Regions from separate parts of the Shewanella marisflavi genome, predicted to be linked through region 3. Evidence: predicted binding sites of a transcription regulator. Region 3 holds the regulator's gene; each other region holds the start of a gene.
What was found. The regulator LexA, encoded in region 3, represses DNA repair genes until DNA is damaged. The targets are predictions, from matches to a motif close to TACTGTATNNNNATACAGTA.
Positions count from the first base shown of each region.

Region 1: the regulator LexA is predicted to act here: its motif matches at 2,585-2,604, upstream of dinB (DNA polymerase IV).
Region 2: the regulator LexA is predicted to act here: its motif matches at 2,459-2,478, upstream of CFF01_RS07830 (DNA topoisomerase III).

Region 1 is NZ_CP022272.1:1,129,324-1,134,184, forward strand. Features, by position in the region: gene CFF01_RS05080 (FAD:protein FMN transferase) at 1-809, shown strand, start outside; gene nqrM ((Na+)-NQR maturation NqrM) at 979-1,203, shown strand; gene bfr (bacterioferritin) at 1,505-1,978, shown strand; gene bfr (bacterioferritin) at 1,988-2,455, shown strand; gene dinB (DNA polymerase IV) at 2,628-3,707, shown strand; gene CFF01_RS05105 (carbon-nitrogen hydrolase family protein) at 4,164-4,861, shown strand, end outside.
Region 2 is NZ_CP022272.1:1,789,314-1,794,174, reverse strand. Features, by position in the region: gene CFF01_RS07835 (DUF4250 domain-containing protein) at 1-188, shown strand, start outside; gene CFF01_RS07830 (DNA topoisomerase III) at 395-2,446, opposite strand; gene CFF01_RS07825 (hypothetical protein) at 2,599-2,889, shown strand; gene CFF01_RS07820 (methyl-accepting chemotaxis protein) at 2,991-4,861, opposite strand, start outside.
Region 3 is NZ_CP022272.1:123,806-128,666, forward strand. Features, by position in the region: gene ctaD (cytochrome c oxidase subunit I) at 1-95, opposite strand, end outside; gene coxB (cytochrome c oxidase subunit II) at 105-1,631, opposite strand; gene CFF01_RS00585 (cell division inhibitor SulA) at 2,027-2,536, opposite strand; gene lexA (transcriptional repressor LexA) at 2,533-3,150, opposite strand; gene yrfG (GMP/IMP nucleotidase) at 3,271-3,945, opposite strand; gene nudE (ADP compounds hydrolase NudE) at 4,043-4,588, shown strand; gene cysQ (3'(2'),5'-bisphosphate nucleotidase CysQ) at 4,640-4,861, shown strand, end outside.

The DNA.
Region 1 (4,861 bases), 1.0 Mb from region 3:
TGTCCACTTATCGCACGGACTCAGAGTTGTCACGCTTTAATCAGATGACGCTCGAAACTGGTCTGGCGGTATCGCCCGATACGGCCAAGGTGGTGCAGACGGGGATCGACCTCTATCGTAAGACTGACGGCGCGTTGGATATTACCCTAGGGCCACTGGTGAACCTGTGGGGCTTCGGACCCGATAAGCGTCCAACACGAGTGCCGAGCGCGGAACTTATTGCTCAGACCAAAGCTAAAACGGGTATTGAATACCTTAAGGTTGATGGCCTCAAACTGAGTAAAAGTAACCCAGATCTCTATGTGGATCTTTCCTCAATCGCTAAAGGTTTTGGGGTCGATAAGGTGGCCAAGCTGCTGAGCAAGTATCAGCCCAAAGGTTATCTGGTGGAGATAGGCGGCGAGATCAGCCTCTTCGGCGTCAAGGCGGACGACAGCCCTTGGGTGATCGCCATAGAGCAGCCCGATGAGGATGAGCGAGTGGCGCAGCAGGTGATTGAGCCGGGCAATATGGCCATGGCAACCTCTGGCGACTATCGCAACTACTATGAGGAAGAGGGGCAACGCTTCACTCATATTATCGACCCGCGCAATGGCTACCCCATCGACCATAAGCTTGCCTCGGTGACCGTGCTGGCCAAGGAGAGCATGATTGCCGACGGTTATGCCACCGCCATGATGGTGCTGGGCACAGAGGCCTCGCTGGCGCTGGCCGAGCGTGAGCATCTGGCCATCATGCTGATCGAGAAGCAAGCGCAAGGTTTCAAGGTCTACTATAGCGATGCCTTTAAGCCCTACGTGGGTTTGTGATAGAATAGCGTCCATCGGTGCGCCAGCCCGCTAAGCATAGTGGCAATGCGCACCTTTGAATGCAGTCTTGCATGTCGGTTGATTAGCTTGCCAAATAGCTATTCAACTAGTTAGCGAATGGTTAGACACATAAGCGATACAGCCAACTTATGTGTATCTGGAGTCAGTGATGAGCACTTTTTTAGCGGCTTTTGTGGTATTACTACTGTTTTTCGTTCTTATGTCTATCGGCTACCTGGTGAAGCAGAAGGCGGTTGCCGGCAGCTGCGGTGGTCTGGGTGCCCTGGGTATCGAGAAGGCCTGTGACTGTGACGACCCATGCGATAAGCGTAAGGCGAAGATGGCCGAAGAAGAGGCCCGTCGCGAGAAGCTGGCTAAAGATCGTATCATCTAGGTTAATAGACTCGTCCCGATTAAAGGTTCCATTTTGGAGCCTTTTTTATTGCTCTGAATTTGTCGACTCCCACTAATTTCTATCTATTTTTGAGTGCTTGATCCTGACGTCGCTGGGGCAAGATGGCGCTTAACAGTCTGGATCTATTATCTTTAACCTCTTACTTTTTTATCGCTAATCAAAGCGCGAATAAGAATGATTATCTTTGATAACCAATTGAAACATAATGTTTATTTGTAATTGGCTTAAAATTGCTCTAGTCTTAAATATTGATTTAGATCAAGTTTATTAAGGAGATCAAATGAAGGGTCATCCGAATGTCATTCGTCAGTTAAATAAGATACTGACCTTTGAATTGACGGCAATCAATCAGTACTTCCTGCATGCGCGCATGTATAAAAATTGGGGTCTGGAAGAGCTCAATGAGAAGTGCTACAAGAAGTCGATTAAAGATATGAAGCACGCCGACAAGTTAATTGAGCGGGTGCTATTTCTCGAAGGCCTGCCTAATCTACAGCAGCTTGAAAAATTGCGTATCGGTGAGCATCCAGAGGAGATGTTGCAGTGTGACAAGACCATGCTTGAAGAGCAGCTGGTCGAGCTTCGCAGCGTCATAGACCTGTGCGAGACGGAGCAAGATTATGTCAGTCGTGAGATCCTCGAAGATCTGCTGGAAGATGAAGAGGAGTACCTTGACTGGATCGAGGCGCAGCAAGATCTCATTAAGATGACAGGCATTCAAAATTACCTGCAGTCACAGATAGAGTCGGAATAGGGAGTCAATATGAAAGGTAACCAAGAGGTGATCAACACACTGAACAAGTTATTGACCGGCGAGCTGTCGGCAATGGATCAATATTTTGTTCATGGCCTGATGTATGACGACTGGGGACTGACCGAGCTGCATGAGCGTATCTCTCACGAGTCTGACGATGAGCGCGAACACGCCAAAAAGTTGGTCGAGCGCATTTTGTTCCTCGAAGGTACACCCGATGTGGCCAGCCGTGAGGCACTCAACATCGGTAAAAACCCGCAGGAGATGCTGCAAAACGACCTTAACTATGAATATCAGGTCGCCAATAATCTGCGCGCCGCCATTGCGCTATGTGAAGAGAAGAAAGATTACGCCTCTCGCGAGTTGTTAGAGGTCTTGCTGGAAGAGACTGAGTCGGACCATATGTACTGGCTAGAGAAGCAGTTAGGCCTGATTGATAAGGTCGGCCTGCAGAATTATCTTCAGTCCAAAATGTAAGGCGTGAGATGTAAAATACCAGTCGCTGCTTGATTGTCATGCGGCAGATTCAGATAAAGCCACCTTAGGGTGGCTTTTTACTGGGCGCAATTCAGTGCCAAGCTATTACCTTAGCGCAAAGCGATTGAATACTGTTTAAATGTACAGTATTCTTGGCGCCGGAGGTATTAAGGTGAAAAAGATTATTCATGTAGATATGGACTGCTTCTTTGCGGCGGTCGAGATGCGTGATTTTCCTGAGCTCAGGGGCAAGCCCATTGCCGTTGGTGGACGCAGCGATCGCCGCGGCGTGATCAGCACCTGTAACTATGAGGCGCGCAAGTTTGGTGTGCGCTCGGCCATGGCCTCCGCCTATGCCCTCAAGCTCTGCCCAGATCTTATCTTGGTGCCCGGCCGCATGTCTGTGTATAAGGAAGTCTCGGCGCAGATCCGAGAAGTGTTTGCCCGCTACACAGAGTTAATCGAGCCCCTTTCCCTGGATGAAGCCTATCTGGATGTCAGTGATTGCACTCAACATCAGGGTTCGGCCACCTTGATCGCCGAGGCAATACGCCAGGAGATCTTTGAGCAGACAGGACTCACCGCCTCAGCCGGTATCGCGCCGGTGAAGTTTTTGGCCAAGATTGCCTCAGATCTCAACAAGCCTAATGGCCAGTATGTGATCACCCCGCAGATGATCCCAGAGTTTGTGAAGACATTGCCACTGATCAAAATTCCCGGCGTCGGTAAGGTGACAGGCGCTAAGCTGGAGACCATGGGGCTGAAAACCTGCGCCGATGTGCAGGCTTGTAGTCGGCAGAGCCTGATGGAGCGCTTCGGTAAGTTTGGTGGTGTCTTGTATGACAGGGCGCAGGGGATAGACCCCCGCGGTATCTCGCCCCACAGAGAGCGTAAGTCTGTCGGCGTTGAGACCACGCTCGCCAAAGATATCTATAGTTACGAGCAGTGTCAGGCGGTGATGCCGCAGCTGATCCAGGAGCTATCCGGCCGCATTAGTCGCAGCGCTAAGTCGCGGCGTATTCACAAGCAGGTGGTTAAGCTCAAGTTTGATGACTTTAAACAGACCACCATAGAGCAGCGTAGCGACGAGGTGTCGGTGAAGTTGTTTTACGACCTGCTCAGCCAGGCTTTGGAGCGCCGCGCCGGGCGGGGCATTCGCTTGCTGGGGGTGTCGGTGGGACTCGAGAGTGCCGATGTTAGCCCTGGCCAGGAAGATGAAGTGCATGGGGCACAGATGGATCTCGGGTTTTAGCGTTAACCCTATTAACCTTTTTGACTCGTAGCCTCATGGTTATCTATCACCTGCGGTGGGCTTATGTGCAGATACGTTTGTGAGACGGTGAGTGAAGCGCAGCTTCGCGCTCGCGAACGAGAGGCATGGATGCCGAACTGGCATTTAAACACGGATGTTATTTGAATAAGTCCCTTTAGGATCTGCCGAAACATCTGATGTGAATGGACTCACGAATGCTGCGGTGACATGGATGTCAAAGAACGGCCCTGTTTCGGAAGCTCACCGACGTATCTACACCGGGTTATCTATCTCTTCGATTAGACCTTTATTATTTCTAACAGTTTGGCATGGATTGCTTTTGGGGCTTGGGCCATCTGAGAGGGGGGATTTTACGAAACTTGGGGGGAGGCAAACTATACTGAGGGTTATCTCTATTCTTGATTAAAAAGAGCGATCTATGAAGAGGAGCGATCTATGAAGAAGGTAGCTATCATTCAAGAGGCGCCTTGTGTGCTTGACAAAAAAGGCACAGTCGCTAAAGCGGTGGCTCTGATAGACTCGGCATCGGCTCAGGGAGCTAAGTTGATTGTTTTTCCCGAAGCCTTCATTCCCGGCTATCCGGCTTGGATCTGGCGGCTCAGGCCGGGCGGCGACTGGGGGATCTGTGAAGAGTTACATGCCAGGTTACTGCAAAATGCCGTCGACCTATCGTCGGATGATCTTGAGCCCCTGCAAGCGGCGGCTAAACGAAACGCCGTCACCCTCGTCTGCGGCATTAACGAGAGAGACAATGCCAACAGCCGTGCCACCCTTTACAACTCCCTCGTCACCATAGACCCCCAAGGTCAGATTGTTAATCATCACCGTAAACTCATGCCGACCAATCCCGAGCGTATGGTCTGGGGGATGGGGGACGGCCATGGATTGAAAGTGGTCGATACCCCTGTGGGCAGAATCGGCAGCCTAATCTGTTGGGAAAACTATATGCCCCTTGCCAGGTACGCGCTCTACTCCCAAGGCGTAGAGATCTATATCGCGCCGACCTACGACAGCGGCGCGGCATGGATAGGCTCGATGCAGCACATCGCCAGAGAGGGTAAGTGCTGGGTGATATCCTGTGGCGTCGCCCTAGAGCGGCGGGATCTCCCGGAGGATTTTCCCGACATCGACCG
Region 2 (4,861 bases), 1.7 Mb from region 3:
ACCACTTAACTCAGCTAAGCGGCGATATACTTGTGGGAATAGTTAACGAGCAGCTCAGACTGAACTGCCAGGATAAACAGGAACTCTTTTACCAGTTAGATATTCCCAAAGAGCAACTGGAGCAGAAGTTGGCCGCATCAGGCTTTGAATATGACCCCATCAGCAACCAATACCGAGCCTGCAGATAAAAGCTTTCACAGCAATTATCTGCCACGATAGCAACTCTTGGGGCCTCTGAGCCCCTGCTCTCAATGAAGCAACTCCCCGACTGCGCTTGTGCCCTGCAACAGAGCAAGCATTAAGTTTGGCCGTACTGAGATGCAAAGTTGCATTAATGGGTATGCACTCAGGCTTTTGCTTAGGCCTATGCTTAAGCTCTTGCTTAAGTTCTTGTTTAGGCCCTTGCTTTAGATGAGCGCGGTTTAGCCATTCCTCTAGCATTCCCCTTGGAGGCTGTTTTAGCGCTTCCCTTAGCCGCGCCGCTATTCTTGCCGCTCGTATTGCCTTTGCCACCTGCAGTGCTGCTACGTCGATTTCCATAGCCGCGCTTCTTAAACTGGCTCTTAGGCGCCTCGACCCCTTGTAATGCCTTGGGCAGCTGGGCCCCCGCCTGCATGATAAGTCCATTAAGCGACTCGATAAGCGGCGCCATAAAGCTTAAATATTTCGCCTCTTTACGGCTGATGGCATCTAGGTGACTCTCCCACAGCGCCGTCATATCTGGCGTAGTTGCCGACTCTGGCAGACTATTGATGAGTCCACGACCGACCGCGGTGGAGACAATAGATTTCCCCTGACGCGCCAAGAAGCCGCGCTTAAACAGAAGCTCGATGATCCCAGCGCGAGTCGCCTCTGTACCCAGGCCATCTGTTTCTTTTAGGATCTTGCGGATCTCAGCATTAGTGACATAGCGGCTGATCCCCGTCATGGCGCTGAGCAGAGTCGCATCGGTGAAAGCCTTAGGTGGCTGGGTCTGCTTCTCGATAAGCTCTCCCTGCCCCGAATGCAACGCCTGTCCCTTATGCAGCGGTGGTAACTGGGCCAGCCCCTCTTCCCCTGCACTCTCTGCTTTGTCATCGCTACGCTTGGGAAACAGCTGCTTCCAGCCAAGGGCGATCTCTTGTTTTGCCTTGGTATGAAAATGCCCCCCGGCGATCTCCACCTCGACCTGGGTCTCATGATAACGGTAGACAGGGTAAAACTGCGCCAGATATTGGCGGGCCAGTTGCAGATAGATTTGCCGCTCGGCCTGGCTTATGGTGCTCAGGTTAGCCACCTTCTCGGTCGGTACTATGGCGTGGTGAGCGTCCACCTTGGCATCATTCCAGGCCTTGGAGACTATCTTAGGATCTGGCGCATCACACTGGGCCGTAAGCTCGCCCGCGCCCTTGAGCACGGCGCCTATCACGCTAGGGGCTAAGGCCAATTGCTCCTTGGGCAGATAGCGGCTGTCGGAGCGCGGATAGGTGATCAGCTTATGTTTCTCATACAGAGACTGACAGGTATCGAGCACCGCCTTGGCACTCATACCAAAACGCTTGGCCGCATCAATCTGCAGCGACGACAGGTTATAGGGCAGCGGCTGCCCCTGCTGCTTATCTTTTGCCTTTAGGTCGCTCACCACTGCCGCCTGCTCGGTTATACGCCCCACCACATTTTCTGCAAGACGCCGCGACAACACCCGTCCCTCTTCGTCCATATAGGGCTGGCAGGCCTCACTGGGTTGCCACTTGGCCTTAAAGTGAGCCTGCTCTTGAGTATAGAGATTGGCGAGCACCTCATAGAAAGGCTTACTGACAAAGTTTTCAATCGCCTCATCACGACGCACGACTAAACCGAGCAGCGGCGTCTGCACCCGGCCGACAGAGAGCACGCCCTGATAGCCCACCTTTCGCCCCTGTAACGTATAAGCGCGGGTCATATTCATGCCATAGAGCCAATCGGCACGGGAACGCGCCAGGGCCGAGGTCGACAGAGGGATAAACTCGCGGTTGCTGCGAAGCTGCCCCAAGGCACGTTTCACCGCCTGGGGGTTAAGATCGCTCACCAGCAGACGCTGGGTCTGATTGAGCTTATCCCCTTTTACGCCCAGATAAGCGATCACCTCATCCACCAGCAATTGACCTTCTCGATCGGGATCACCGGCATTGACCAGTTGGCTCGCCTGCTTAACAAGCTTTCGCAGTACACTGAGCTGGCCCCGGGTCTTGCTCTTGGGAGTCATCTTCCACTGCTGTGGCACAATAGGCAGGTGCTCGAACGACCAGGACTTAAAGGCAGGATCATAACTATCGGGCTCGGCCTGCTCTAACAGGTGACCTATGCACCAGGAAACAGTGTCGCCATTGGCCGCGGTGATATATCCCTCCCCCTTCTTGAGGGGCTTAGGTAACACGTCGGCGATCGCCCGACCTAAGCTGGGTTTCTCTGCTATGTAAAGGATCATGTTGGCATCAATTACTGTATAAATTAACAGTAACTTTAAACCACTCGCGCCGTCGGCGCAAATGTAAGAAGCCAATCTGATGCTTACGTGTAAATTTAGTTGAGAACTATTCTCATTAAAGAGTAGCCTAAGGTTAATTCACGGAGGCTAATATGCACACACGACTCAAGACCCCCTACCGACCCGACCGCTTGCTGATTTACGCTATGCTAATGGCGACGGCATTGGTCCTGCTTTTGATGCCATACTCGCAAGTGACTTGGCATGCCGCTCCCCTGCCACTATTTAGCCTGCTGCTTCTGCTAAGCTGCGCCGTAACCTTGCTGGCAATCGCTCGGCGTAGCAGAGTGCATCGTACAGCGCTTACCCTGCTCTTTAGTATTTGGTTACTGGTATGGTTCAGCCAGGGACTGCTGCTTCCCTTATCATTTCGCAGTGGCTAGCCAATGCACTCTTCGACTCACGAGATAAGATTCTAACGATACAAATTAAAAAGGCGCCTCATCAGAGACGCCTAGCTAGCCTAAAAGCTTAGAGGATTAACTTAGGTTTTTAACTTGCCCAGCTGCTGATGCTGCTGCTCAACTAAAGCCGCCAGACTGGCACTGCTTTGCTGCGCCTCATCGGCCAAACGTGCCAGCTCAGAAGCGGAATCGGAAATACCCGTGATATTACGGTTAACCTCCTCAGTCACCGCGCTCTGCTCCTCTGCAGCCGTCGCAATATGCGTCACCTGACCTGAGACCTCCTGAATTTGACTCACAATAGTGTTGAGTGAACTTAAGGCCGACTCGGTTTGCGCCACCGCGCGCTGTGCGCCATCTACCCCTTGGTCGATGATTTGTGAGGCACTGGTGACCTCTCGCTGCAATGACTCGATTAACTTACTAATCTCATCGGTCGAACTCTGCGTCTTAGACGCTAGCGCCCGCACCTCATCGGCCACCACGGCAAAACCCCGTCCTTGCTCTCCGGCGCGGGCCGCCTCGATGGCGGCATTGAGGGCCAGCAGGTTAGTCTGCTCGGCAATGGCGCTAATCACCTCAAGGATCTTGCTGATATTGGTGCTGCTTTCCGCCACCTTACCTACGGCCTCCTTGGCCAACAGCGATTCTTGGGACATTTGGGTCACATACCCCATGGCCTGACTCAGGCTGTCTTCGCCGGCTTTGACATTAAGGCTCATCGCCTCTGTTTCCGAGGCCGTCTGCTCAGATGCCTTAGCCACCTCAAGCGCCGTGGCACTCATCTGATTCACTGCGGTTACCACGCTCTCGATATCACTGTATTGACGATTAACACTGTCATGGGTCTGCTGAGCAATATCTGCCGCCACCTGACTTTCGGCCTGTGAGCGCGATGCCAAATCTTTCAGCTCACTGATCAATAACCTGAGCTTAGTAATAAAACCATTAATGCCGCCGCCTAAGGCGATAAGCTCGGCGTGAGATTCAACCGTCACCTGCTGAGTCAAATCCCCCTCGGCACTGGCGAGGTTCTCAACCCGGCTCTGAATCACTTTAAGAGGTGCGATTATCGAGCGAATCACCACACTAATGGTCACTATGGCGATCACAGATACTACGGCGCCGACCATCAGCAACAGGCTTCCCAGAGAACTTGCCATAGCAGACATAGATGCGTCCATGGCATTAGCGGCCTGGTAGGCATCTTCCTTATCCACTTCAATCACCAGAGACCACTGCGCCTCAGCAAGTGGAATGTCGATAGGAAACGCCACAACAATACTTTTTTCCTGCTCAAGATAGCCTCCCTGACGGTGCAGCCCAGTCAACTGTGAGGCTAACTGAGACGAGATAGACTCAGACAAGGGCCGCGCCTTCTTATCATAATGACTAGCCGCGACGACCAAGCCCTGCTGACTAAGCAGCGTCACTTTGGCCTTGCCTTGATAGAGACTGGCCGATAACTCATCGATCAGTTTCTGAAACACTGGCAGGTTAACATCCACACCAATCACACCACGAAAACTCCCGTCTACCACCACAGGCACAGTGAGCGAGGTCATCAGAGCATTATTGCCAGGGCTAATTTCGTACAGGTAGGGCTCCATTAAGCAGGGGCGTTTTTTATCTCTGGCACACAGATACCACTCGGCTTCGCGCACACCAAACTCGTTAAGGGTATCGACATATTTTTCTTGTGCATCATCCACCTGCTGGTGCTCGACGCTGCCATCGCTATTACGGGTGTAATAGATCTCCAGCGAACCCGTCTCGGGTACGCTGTGGCTGACATTGCCGGTATATTCATCATCACGGCCATCATAACCATTGCGATCGAACTGGGCGTACATGGAGGAGAGCTGGCTATTCTTTTTCAGCACACCAGTCACCGCCTCTTCAACTCCATTACGAGAGAGGGGCTGAGAGCTAGCGCTCTGCTCCATCATGC
Region 3 (4,861 bases):
CAACGTTTTATGCCCGTTGGATGCTCCTCGTGGTGATCTGAATGTTCGCCAATATGAGTGGCATCCATTTCTGCTTCACGCGTTATTGCATTCATAATGCCTCCCTATTGACCGTGTTGGTTAACGTCTGTTGCCTGAACCGCATCGCCCGTATTGTTTCCCCAGGCGTTACGCTCATAGGTGATCACGGCTGCTAGTTCTTGCGGGGTTAATAGGGGGCCAAATGCCTGCATGGCTGTTCCTGGCTTCCCTTTTATCACCATCTCTAGGTGCTCACTTTTAGGCCCCGTGGCAATGGCGCTACCTTTCATAGCAGGGAAGGCGCCGGGCAATCCCATTCCGTTAGCCTGATGGCAGGCTGCACAATGGGACAGATACACTTGCTCCCCCTTGGTCATCAGTTCATCCATGGTTAAATCATCTAACACCACAGCTTTAGGTTCTTCTGTGGCCATCTCGGGCGCCACTTGATCGGCGCTGGCCGCTGGTGTTGTCGCTTCACTGCCGGACGGCGTGCTTACATTGCTGACATCGGCGGCTTGAACCGTGTCGCCTGAATCATTACCCCAAGCATTACGCTCGAAGGTGACGACAGCGGCAATATCGGTAGCGGTCAGCTGCTGCGCAAACGCCTGCATCGCTGTGCCTGTTCTGCCATTTAAGACCACATCGATATGCTCGGCAACTGGGCCTTTAATAGCTGGGCTGCCAATCAGCGACGGGAAGACTCCTGGCAAGCCGGCACCGTTTGGCTGGTGGCAGGCTGCACATTGCGCCATATAGACCTGTTCACCTCGGCTGATGAGTTCTTCTTTCGACAGTGTCTTAGACAGGGCTGCCTGAGCTTCGGCCGCAGCGGCGTTGGCCAGGGCTTTTTGATCGACCACCCATTTATCGAAGTCGGCTTCGGAAAGAACCTGTACCACGATAGGCATAAATCCATGGTCTTTTCCGCATAGTTCGGCGCATTGGCCACGATAGATGCCGGGTTTGTCGATGCGGGTCCAGGCCTCGTTGATAAAGCCGGGGTTGGCGTCTTTTTTCACCGCAAAGGCGGGGACCCACCAAGAATGAATTACATCCTCTGAAGTCATCAAGAAACGAACTTTACGGTTAACCGGGAGGACTAACGGTTTGTCGACTTCAAGAAGGTAGTGCTCGCCTTTGGCTTCTTTGCCCTCTATTTGGTCTCTTGGTGTCGACAATAGGCTGAAATAGGCAATGTCATGATCAAAGTAGCTGTAATGCCACTTCCATTGAGAGCCAGTAACCTTAATGGTGAGGTCCGCATTACTGGGGTCTTCCATGGCGATAAGTGTCTTGGTTGCCGGGATGGCCATCACGATTAAGATCACGAAAGGGACAATGGTCCAGGCGATCTCAACCTTGGTGCTCTCATGAAAGTTTGCCGCAACGGCACCCTTTGAGCGTCTGTGGTTGATGATGGAATAGATCATCACCCCAAAGACGACCAGGCCTATGGCACAGCAGATATAGAGAATCGTCATATGCAGGCTAAACACCTGATTACTGATCTCTGTGACCCCTGATGTCATGTTAAGGGGCATATCGGCTGCGAGTATGGTGGGCGTAATTAGCAACGCCAGCAAACAACACAACACTTGCTTCACTAGACTTCTCCTCTGTCAATTGCGAAGGCAACTACAAAGAAGAGCCACACAGTATGTCTCGGCTCTATGCAAACTCTTCAGTTCCCAAAAAAGCAACGATGACTTCAAAGTGCGTCGGTGGTGAATCTTTTGTTTTGCTGGTGGTAACCACGCTTGCACTTACGGCTGAATATATCAGACGAATTTCAGCTCTTAGGGCGATGTGGTGCAGATTTATTCGCCGCTCAAGCCGACAACCAAATTGTTCGACATAACAAATAATCGTTGATATCTACTACTAACTTAATGGCTGTTTAAATATTGATCAAGATCACTTTTATTTTATTTTGCTAAATAAAACAGATACAAAAACGCCCCTTTCGGGGCGTTAGTATGGAAAGAATTGGCAAGGATGATCAGTGAAGAGAGGTAAACTGATTGGCGGCCTTGGTACCAAGATCCTCTTGGCTAAAAGGGTTGGCAGGTAAGTGACTGTTCGCATCTTCGATAACCACCCCTAAGGCGCGGGTGTTTTTTGCGACGATCTGCAAGCGGCGATTGTCCCGTGCATCCAATGATTGTGTCCAGCTGATCACTGCACTGGATGTACCACTTGTGAGAGCCTTCTCCATAGCCCAAAGTGCTTCAACTTCATCTTTGGTGTGTACCAGCAAGATGCGATCCATCCGCACGCCGCCGTCGGCCAGCATCTGCTTATAGCCAATATTGGGTGGGCTGATCAGCACGACCCATTGCCCTTGCTGGCTGAGTCTCGCCAGTTCAGGTGTAAGACTCTGTAACTCTTGCTTGCCCTGAGTCGAACTGGAAACCGTTGAAATAGTGTTCTTGCTGCCGCTTTTAAGCGAACTGTCGAGATCGATCCAAAGCCCCGGATGACGAGGTGCCATGCCCATGAGATTATTCATTGCCAGTCTCCATTACGAATCACGCCGACGGCTAAACCTTCTATACTCAGGCTCTGAGTCGTCAGGTCAACAACGATAGGTGAGTATTCTTCATTTTCTGCATGTAGATAAACTGTGCTGCCACGCTTCTCGAAGCGCTTGACCGTCACATCATCCTCTACGCGAGCAACGACTATCTGTCCGTTTCTTGCTTGTTCGACCTTATGTACCGCTAGCAGGTCGCCCTCAAGGATGCCGATATCTTTCATACTGTCGCCCCTTACACGCAACAGAAAGTCTGCACTTGGGCGAAACATGCTCGGGTCAACCTGGTAGTGCTGTTCAACATGTTCCTGTGCCAGAATCGGCTCACCGGCTGCTACCTGGCCAATCAGAGGTAAACCGAGATCTTCAGGCTCTTCCTCTTGAGTCAGCTTAATGCCGCGAGAGGTGCCCGGCATGATCTCGATGCAACCTTTTTTGGCCAGTGCCTTAAGGTGCTCTTCGGCGGCATTCGCGCTCTTAAAGCCTAATCGGCGCGCAATTTCGGCACGGGTTGGTGGCATGCCCGTGTCTGCAATATTGCGTTTTATTAGCTCTAAAATCTCGGCTTGTCTTGGTGTTAAGGGTCTCATGATTAATCCTGTCTTTCCATACAGTACCTGTCAGTATATACAGTATTTTATACAGTGCAAGTATTAACCAGTTTTTCTATCAATCAGCTCAAATGGTTAGCGAGTTAACCCCACGAATATTTAGCCAGTAATCGTTTTCTCAAGGGAGATCAACAGCTGATGATAATCATCGATGGCGGGAAAATCGGTAAAGGTTTTGTGTGGCTTTTGGCTGTCGGGATTCTTGATGCCGAGTTGATAGCCAACTCCTGCGGTTCTGGCAGCCTGCAAGATGGGTTCGCTATCGTCGATAAACAGGCAACGGCTTGGATCTAGGGAGAAGCGCTCAAATAGGCTAAGCCAAAACTGGGGATGCTCTTTGGGGTAACCAGTGTGGTGGCTTGAGAGCATATGATCTAACCCGGAAGCCAGCTCGGTATGTTTGAGCTTTAATGACAAGCTTTGTGGGTGTGCGTTGGTGACTAAGATACGCTGCTTGTTGCGCCTGGCAAGTGCCGAGAGAAAGGGCATGCTGTCTTGGCGCAGTTGGATTCTGTCTACCAGAGTGTGGTGCAGGGCAAGAATATCTAGGCCAAGCTCTTGCTGCCAATATTCCAGACAATACCATTCTAAGGTGCCAAATACCTTGGCATAGGCGGTTTCGACCAGTTGCTGCGCCTCAGATAAGGGGATCTGTTTCTCTTGGCACAAGGCTTGAGGAACCAGGCTGAGCCAGAAGTGATTATCGAAATGCAGATCCAGCAGGGTGCCATCCATATCAAGCAGCACAGTATCTATCTTATTCCAGGGAAACATAAAGGTGTGAAAAAAATTCCTTGGTGAGAGTTGTGGATTAGGCACATCATAGTAAGATTGAGTGGTTAAGCAAACGCCATTTTTATCAGGAAGTTTCATGCCGGACAAAAAGCCGCAGATCCTACATGCCGAAGTTGTTGCACAAAGCCGTCTATTTCAGATTGAGCAGGTGCATTTAAAATTTTCGAATCAGGTTGAGCGTCAGTATGAGCGCATGAAAGGCAATGCCCGTGGCGCCGTCATGGTGGTGCCTGTGCATGGTAAAGACCTCCTTTTAGGGCGCGAGTACGCGGCGGGAACCCATAGCTATGAGCTTGGCTTCCCTAAGGGCTTGGTTGATCCAGGTGAGAGTCACGCCGAGGCGGCCAATCGAGAGCTGCAAGAAGAGATAGGCTTTGGCGCCCATAAGTTGACCCATCTGATGGAGCTAAGTCTGGCGCCAGGCTATTTTGCCAGCAAGATGCAGATCTTCGTAGCCGAAGATCTGTATGAGAGTCGACTGCAAGGTGATGAGCCAGAACCGATAGAAGTGGTGCGTTGGCCCTTGAGTCAGTGGTCTGAGCTGTTATTAGAAGACGACTTTTCCGAGTCTAGAAGCGTTAGCGCCTTGTTTTTGGCGCAGAAACATCTAAAACTAAAGTAGTTAATCTAAACGATAAATAGGCATTGCCAGATGTAGGCTGTTGGAGTTGTGATGAAGCCAGAAGAGTATATTGAGCAGGCGATAAGTATTGCCATCGAGGCGGGAGAGGCGATTAAGACTATCTACCTCGACGGAAGCTTCGAGCGAGAGGTAAAGTCTGACAATACCCCTGTGACCTCTGCCGATATCGCGGCGCATAAAATCATCTCTTCACAGCTTGAGCGCCTAACGCCTGATATCCCCGTTTTATCCGAAGAAGATGCTGATATTCCT